2 regions of the Pseudomonas sp. GW821-FHT01E10 genome follow, and region 1 is predicted to be linked to the other one. Evidence: predicted binding sites of a transcription regulator. Region 1 holds the regulator's gene; the other holds the start of a gene.
What was found. The regulator sigma-54, encoded in region 1, starts transcription at its own class of promoters, with help from an activator protein. The targets are predictions, from matches to a motif close to ANTGGCATNNANNTTGCTNT.

Region 1 (3,923 bases):
CGGCGTCCACCGGCATGCCACGCTTGAACCCGAAAGACTCCACCAGAAACGCAGTACCGGGCTCCGGCTGATTCAGCAGGCGCAGCTTGATGGTATCGCGCAGCTGATACAGGTTCAGATTGGTGGTGTTGACCTTGAGGTCGGCCAGGTCGGCGATCGGCCCCAGCAGATTGGTTTCGTCCTCTATCGCCTCCGCCAGCGAGCGATTGGCACTGCTCAGCGGGTGACGGCGGCGGGTTTCCGAAAATCGTTTGAGCAGGGTCTCTTCATCGGCGTCCAGATACAGCACATCGCACTGGATATGCCGGCTGCGGACTTCTTCCAGCAATTCGGGAAACCGTGACAGGTGGCTCGGCAAGTTGCGTGCATCGATGGACACGGCCACCAGAGGTTGTGCCAGTTCGGTGTGAATCAGTGCGCGTTCGGCCAGTTCCGGCAACAGACCGGCCGGCAGGTTGTCGATGCAGTAGTAGCCGTTGTCCTCGAGAACATCGAGGGCAGTGCTTTTACCTGAGCCGGAGCGGCCGCTGACGATGATCAGGCGCATGATTAGTGACCGTTTTGCTCGTCCAGGACAACCTGATACAAGGCTTCGTTGCTCGGGGCGCTGCGCAGTTTTTCACGCACTTCCTTGCGATCAAGCATGCTGGCGATCTGGCGCAGCAACTCCAGGTGCGCATCGGTGGCGGCTTCGGGGACCAGCAGTACAAACAGCAGGTCAACCGGAGCGCCGTCGATGGCGTCGAAATCGATGGGTGCATCCAGGTGCATCAAGGCACTGATGGGCGATCCGCAGCCCTTGAGACGGCAGTGGGGGATGGCGATACCGTTGCCAAAGCCGGTGGAACCGAGTTTTTCACGGGCGACCAGACTCTCGAAGACATCCTGCATGGCCAGATCCGGCACTTCGCGATGGATGAGGTTGGCAATTTGCTCGAGGGCTTTCTTTTTACTGCCGCCCGGCACGTTCACCAGGGAACGGCCGGGGGTCAGGATGCTTTCAAGTCGGATCATGGGTTGGGAGTGTTAACGACCGGTCGCGCCCTGGAGGAGGCTCTGGGTCTTTTCCTTATGCTTTTTGAGTTGTTTATCCAGCTTGTCGGTCAGTGCGTCGATCGCTGCGTACATATCGGTATGTTCCGCGTTAGCGACCACCTCATTGCCGGGAATATGCAGCGTGGCTTCGATTTTCTGCTTGAGCTTCTCGACCGTCATCGTGACCTGCACGTTGGTGATCTTGTCGAAATGCCTCTCTAATCGTTCGAGTTTTTCGCCGATGTAGGTGCGAAGAGGTTCGGTCACTTCCAGTTGGTGTCCACTGATGTTGACTTGCATACAGCTTCTCCTTCGTTGCCAGTGCATAAAGCGGTAGATCCGATGATCTACCACTGGAACGCTGTGGCGTGGCTCTACATCAACCGCTTGCGTTCGCTCGAAGGCGCGATTCCTAGGGATTCGCGGTACTTGGCGACGGTGCGGCGAGCCACCTGAATGCCTTGTGCCTCCAGTAAACCAGCGATCTTGCTGTCACTCAACGGCTTTTTCTGATTTTCCGCGGCAACCAGTTTTTTGATGATCGCGCGGATCGCCGTAGACGAGCATTCACCGCCTTCGGAGGTACTGACGTGGCTGGAAAAAAAGTATTTCAGTTCATAGATGCCCCGTGGGGTATGCATGAATTTTTGCGTGGTCACCCGTGAAATCGTCGATTCGTGCATGCCCACCGCTTCGGCGATGTCATGCAGCACCAGCGGTTTCATGGCCTCGTCGCCGTACTCCAGGAAGCCGCGTTGATGCTCGACGATCTGGGTGGCCACTTTCATCAGGGTTTCGTTGCGGCTTTGCAGGCTCTTGATGAACCAGCGAGCCTCCTGCAACTGATTACGCATGAAGGTGTTGTCAGCGCTGGTATCGGCGCGGCGTACGAAGCCGGCGTATTGGGCGTTGACCCGCAGGCGCGGCACCGACTCCTGGTTCAGTTCCACCAGCCAGCGCTCGTTGTCCTTGCGCACGATCACGTCGGGAACGACGTATTCGGCTTCGGTGGACTCGATTTGCGACCCCGGGCGCGGGTTGAGGCTCTGGACCAGTTCGATCACCTGGCGCAGTTCATCTTCCTTGAGCTTCATACGGCGCATCAGCTGGCTGTAGTCGCGGCTGCCGAGCAGGTCGATGTAATCGGTGACCAGGCGCTTGGCCTCGGTCAGCCAAGGGGTCTTGGCGGGCAGTTGGCGCAGTTGCAGCAGCAGGCATTCACCGAGGTTGCGGGCGCCGATACCGGCGGGCTCGAATTGCTGGATGCGGTGCAGGACGGCTTCGATTTCGTCCAGTTCGATGTCCAGTTCCGGATCGAAGGCCTCGAGGATTTCCTCGAGGGTTTCGTCCAGATAGCCCTGATTGTTGATGCAGTCGATCAGGGTCACGGCGATCAGGCGATCGGTGTCGGACATCGGTGCCAGGTTCAGTTGCCAGAGCAAATGGCTTTGCAGGCTTTCACCGGCCGAAGTACGGGTGGTGAAATCCCACTCGTCGTCATCGTTGCTCGGCAGGCTGCTGGCGCTGGTCTGGTAGACGTCTTCCCAGGCGGTATCGACAGGCAATTCGTTGGGAATGCGCTCGTTCCAGTCGCCTTCCTCAAGGTTATCCACCGTCGGGGCGGTTTCCTGGTAGGAGGGTTCCTGAATGTCGGTGTTGGGTTGCTGTTCGGCTTTGTCGGCCAAGGGGTCTGCGTTATCGAAGTCGTCGCCTTCTTCCTGGCGTTCGAGCATCGGATTGGACTCCAGGGCCTCCTGGATTTCCTGTTGCAGGTCCAGGGTCGACAATTGGAGCAGGCGGATGGCCTGTTGCAGCTGCGGTGTCATCGTCAGCTGCTGGCCCATTCTCAAGACTAGCGATGGTTTCATGGCAGGGGCTTAACACCTTATTCGCCGGCGCACATGCGCCATCCACTACAGGGCGCCGAAGCGCCAAACATAAGCAAATTATATGCCTGAAACTGAAGTGTTTGCCTAGAGCGCTGTAACAATAAAAAACTATTGATTTTTTATTGATATGAGCACCAAGGCGACTGGCCAGGCACCTCAGCGCTTACAGGCGGAACTCATGGCCCAGATACACTTCCTTGACCAGTTCGTTGGCCAGGATGGTGGCGGAGTCGCCTTCAGCGATCAGCTGGCCATCGTTGACGATGTAGGCGGTTTCGCAGATGTCCAGGGTTTCACGGACGTTGTGGTCAGTGATCAGCACGCCAATGCCTTTGGCCTTGAGGTGGTGGATGATCTGCTTGATGTCGCCCACCGAGATCGGGTCCACGCCGGCGAAGGGTTCGTCGAGGAGGATGAATTTCGGGTTGGTGGCCAGTGCCCGGGCGATTTCCACCCGACGGCGTTCACCACCGGACAGGCTCATGCCAAGGCTGTCACGAATGTGGTGGATGTGAAATTCCTGCAGCAGGCTTTCCAGCTCTTTGCGGCGACCGGCCTTGTCGAGCTCCTTGCGGGTCTCGAGGATGGCCATGATATTGTCGGTCACCGACAGCTTGCGGAAGATCGACGCTTCTTGCGGAAGATAGCCGATACCGGCCTTCGCGCGACCGTGCATCGGCTGGTGGCTGACGTCCAGGTCATCGATCAGTACGCGACCCTGATCGGCCTGTACCAGACCCACGATCATGTAAAAACAGGTGGTTTTGCCGGCGCCGTTGGGGCCAAGCAGGCCGACGATCTGGCCGCTGTCGATGGACAGGCTGACGTCACGCACGACCTGGCGGCTCTTGTAGCTCTTGGCCAGATGCTGAGCTTTCAGAGTTGCCATTACTGGGTTTTCTCGTCGGTTTTCTTCTTCGGCTGGATCACCATGTCGATACGCGGACGTGTCTCGGTGACCTTGCTGCCCGTGGCGCGACCGGCGCTGGCGAGTTTCTT
Region 2 (3,923 bases), on a different contig from region 1:
GTCATCCACTTCTCGCCGCGTACGGCGATGATACCGTTGGGCAACACGTCGGCGACGGTCACGGTGATCGAGCCGGTGAGGCTGTTGCCCTGCCCGGCCTTGCTGTCACCCTTGGTCGCGCGGTCGCCGCTGTAGCTGGCATCCAGACTCAGGTCGCCGCTGTCGAGCGGGTTATTTACGCTGGGCTTAGTGCCGAACAATGAGGAAAGACCAATGCTGGTCTTGCTGGTCTTGTCGACCTGGGAATTGGCGTTCTTGCTCGCCTGGGTGCGCTCGTTCAGGGTGATGGTGATGATGTCACCGACCCGGAATGCCTTGCGGTCGCTGTACAGGTTCTGTTCGAAACCGGCCTGGTAGATCGAGCCGTTATTGGCGGCAGCCGGCAGCGGCGTGCGCGGCAACACCGGGGCGTAGTAAGGGTCATTGGGCTTTGGCGTCGGACCGACGCACCCCGCCAGCGCGGCGACCCCACTCAGTGCCAGAACAGATACGAAGCGATTCATGACCCTACCTCACGGTGTTGCAGGCGACCTCATGGCCGCCTCATAGACTTGATTACAGATTCTGCGTTACGAACGAGAGCATCTGGTCGGCGGTGGAGATCACTTTGGAGTTCATCTCGTAGGCGCGCTGAGTGGTGATCATGTTGACCATTTCTTCAACGGTGCTGACGTTGGACGTTTCCAGGGTGTTCTGCAGCGTGGTGCCGAAACCGGCCAGGCCCGGGGTGCCGACTTGCGGCGCGCCACTGGCAGCGGTTTCCAGGAACAGGTTGTTACCCACCGCTTGCAGACCGGCCGGGTTGATGAAGTCGGCGGTTTGCAGGTTGCCGATCACCTGGGCGGCCGGGCTGCCGGCAACAGTGATGGACACGGTGCCGTCACGGCCAACGGTGAACGTCTGGGCATTGTTCGGAATGACAATGGCCGGCTCCAGGGCGAAGCCGCTGGCGTTGACGATCTGGCCGTTGGAATCCAGGTGGAAGGTACCGTCACGGGTGTAGGACGTGGTGCCATCGGGCTGCAGGATCTGGAAGAAACCGCGGCCGTCGATGGCCATGTCCAATGGCTGCTCGGTGGTTTGCAGGCTGCCGGCGGTGAAGTTTTTCTGGGTGCCGACGATGCGCACACCGGTACCCACTTGCAGACCCGACGGCAGTTCGCTGTCCTGGGTCGACTGGGCGCCTGGCTGGCGCTTGATCTGATACAGCAAGTCCTGGAACTCGGCGCGGTCACGTTTGAAACCCGTGGTCGATACGTTCGCCAGGTTGTTGGAAATGGTGGTGAGGTTGGTGTCCTGGGCGGACAGACCTGTTTTGGCAACCCATAGAGCCGGAAGCATTCGTTTCTCCTCGTGCGCCTGTTTTACGGCGCGACGTTCTGATAATTAGCTGATCTGCAAGACCCGAGCCATGGCCTGGTCATCGTCTTTGGCGGTGTTCATCATCTTGATGTGCAGCTCGAACTGCTTGGCCAGCGCCAGTACCGAAGTCATTTCTTCCACGGCATTGACGTTGCTCGACTCGAGGAATCCGGACACCAGCTTGACGCCGGCATCGGCTTGCGCCGGCTTGCCGTCCTTGGTGTGGATCGAACCGTCCAGGCCTTTGGTCATGTTCTTGAAGTCCGGGTTGACCAGCTTGATGCGGTCGACTTCGGCCGTCACACGCGGGCCTTCGCCCATCGCACGGATACTGACGGTGCCATCTTCGCCGACTTCGATCTGCTGCTCAGGCGGCACGGCAATCAGACCGCCATTGCCCATCACCGGCATGCCGTTGCCGGCGCGCAACACGCCCAGCGCATCAACGTTCAGGCTGCCGGTGCGCACGTAGCTCTCACCGCCATCGGGGCTCTGCACGGCGATCCAGCCGTTGCCTTGCACCGCGACATCGAGGTCACGGCCGGTTTCCACCAGGGCGCCCGGGGAGAAGTCGGTGGCCGGACGTTCGCTCATGGCAAACGCACGCGCCGGAAAGCTGTCACCAAACACCGGCATCGAACGGGCCTGCTCCAGGTCCTTCTGAAAACCATTGGTAGAGATGTTCGCCAGGTTGTTGGCATGAGCCTTCTGCGCCAGTGCATTCTGGCTGGCGCCGGTCATTGCCACATAAAGGTACTTGTCCACACTCTTTCCTCTGCATGCCGGACGTTTGCCGCCCACCGCTGTACTGCTGAGCCATAAGCAATTTGCAGACCAACTTTTTTCTGGCGGCGCCGGGCCCGGCAAACAAAGGACTTGAGGGATTTAGAGGGGATTGAAGGAATGTATCGAAGACGAAAAACCGGCGGTGTCATGCCGCCAAGAGGCAAGGATCAGCCTGGACGCTGATCGTTCCCCTGTGGCGAGGGAGCTTGCTCCCGCTCGGGCGCGAAGCGGCCGCAAAACCTACCTGCGCGATCTGCCTGCAATAATTCGGTTGTCATTTTTTGGGCTGCTGCGCAGCCCAGCGGGAGCAAGCTCCCTCGCCACAAAAGCCGCTTAGCCCGGCTCCTTGCCGACCTCATACTCGCGCAACTTATTGGCAATGGTGGTATGGGAAACCCCCAGTCGCTTGCCCAGTTGCCGACTGCTCGGATACTCGGAATACAAGCGCTCCAGCACGGCTTTCTCGAAGCGCCCGACAATCTCGTCCAGCCCACCCTCGAGGGAGAAGTCGCCAAGCGGCTGACGCACGCCGTAGTCCGGCAGACGAATGTGCTCGGCTTTGACGGTGCCGCCTTCGCACAGGGAGACCGCCTGAAACAGCACGTTCTCCAACTGCCGCACGTTACCCGGCCAGTGATAGTGACTGAGTCGTTCCATCGCCGCCGGCGCCAGCTTCGGCAGTGGGCAACCGATCTGTCGGCTGGCCTGATCGAGGAAGTGCTCCACCAGCGGCGCCAGTCCGTCGAGGCATTCGCGCAGTGGCGGGATGTGCAACGAGAGCACGTTCAAGCGGTGGTACAAGTCCTGGCGAAATTCACCGCGAGCACACAGCTCGGACAAGTCCACCTGAGTCGCGCAGATCACCCGCACATCCAGATAGACCTCTTCATCGCTGCCGACACGACGGAAGCAACCGTCCTGCAGAAAGCGCAGTAATTTCACCTGCAAGCGCGGGCTCATTTCGCCGACGCCATCGAGAAACAACGTACCGCCCGCCGTCAGCTCCAGGAGCCCGAGCTTGCCTTCGGCCCGCGCCCCTTCGAAGGCGCCGGGGCCGTAGCCGAACAATTCGGTCTCGGCCATGGACTCTGGCAGGCCGGCGCAGTTGAGCGCCATCAGCGGTGATTGCCCGCGCGGGCTCGCCAGGTGACAGGCCCGCGCCAACAACTCTTTGCCGGTGCCGGTTTCGCCTTCGATCAATAGCGGCGCATCCAGCGGTGCCATGCGCCGCGCTTCGCGAACCACCGCCGCCATCACTTTCGAGCTTTGGAAAATGCTGTCGAAGCCGCGCAACTCCTGTTTGCGCACGTTATAGATGCGCTCGCCCACCCGGTCCGCCCGGTGCAGCGTCAACACCGCACCGGCCATGGCCTCGCTTTCGTCATGCTCCGATTGCAGCGGCGCGATGTCGGCGAGAAACACGTCACCCTTGACCTTCACCCGCAAGCCGTTGATCCGCGACTTGTTGGCGCGCACCAGTTCCGGCAAGTCGAAGTCTTCGGCGTACCGCGACAGCGGAATCCCCGGCACCTCATCCACCCGCACCCCGAGCAATTGCGCCGCCGCACGGTTGGCCGCGACGATGGAACCGCCCATGTCGATCGACAGAACCGGAAACTCCAGGGCACCGAGCAAGGCATTGAGCTCCATGTGCCGACGCTCGCTGGGCATCAGCCCTACACGCTTGACACCGAATACCCCACCAATCGCCTCGAACTTCGGCCGCAACGCCTGGAACTGAATGTTGATCAGGTTCGGACAGTGCAGATAGATCG

Region 2: the regulator sigma-54 is predicted to act here: its motif matches at 2,182-2,201, upstream of AC07V0_RS16165 (flagellar basal body rod protein FlgF).

The regions. Positions count from the first base shown of each region.
Region 1 is NZ_JBWKWT010000003.1:24,611-28,533, forward strand. It holds gene rapZ (RNase adapter RapZ) at 1-547, opposite strand, end outside; gene ptsN (PTS IIA-like nitrogen regulatory protein PtsN) at 550-1,014, opposite strand; gene hpf (ribosome hibernation-promoting factor, HPF/YfiA family) at 1,027-1,335, opposite strand; gene AC07V0_RS06590 (RNA polymerase factor sigma-54) at 1,410-2,903, opposite strand; gene lptB (LPS export ABC transporter ATP-binding protein) at 3,088-3,813, opposite strand; gene lptA (lipopolysaccharide transport periplasmic protein LptA) at 3,813-3,923, opposite strand, start outside.
Region 2 is NZ_JBWKWT010000008.1:71,913-75,835, reverse strand. It holds gene flgH (flagellar basal body L-ring protein FlgH) at 1-503, opposite strand, end outside; gene flgG (flagellar basal-body rod protein FlgG) at 556-1,341, opposite strand; gene AC07V0_RS16165 (flagellar basal body rod protein FlgF) at 1,387-2,127, opposite strand; gene AC07V0_RS16160 (sigma-54-dependent phenylalanine hydroxylase transcriptional regulator PhhR) at 2,482-3,923, opposite strand, start outside.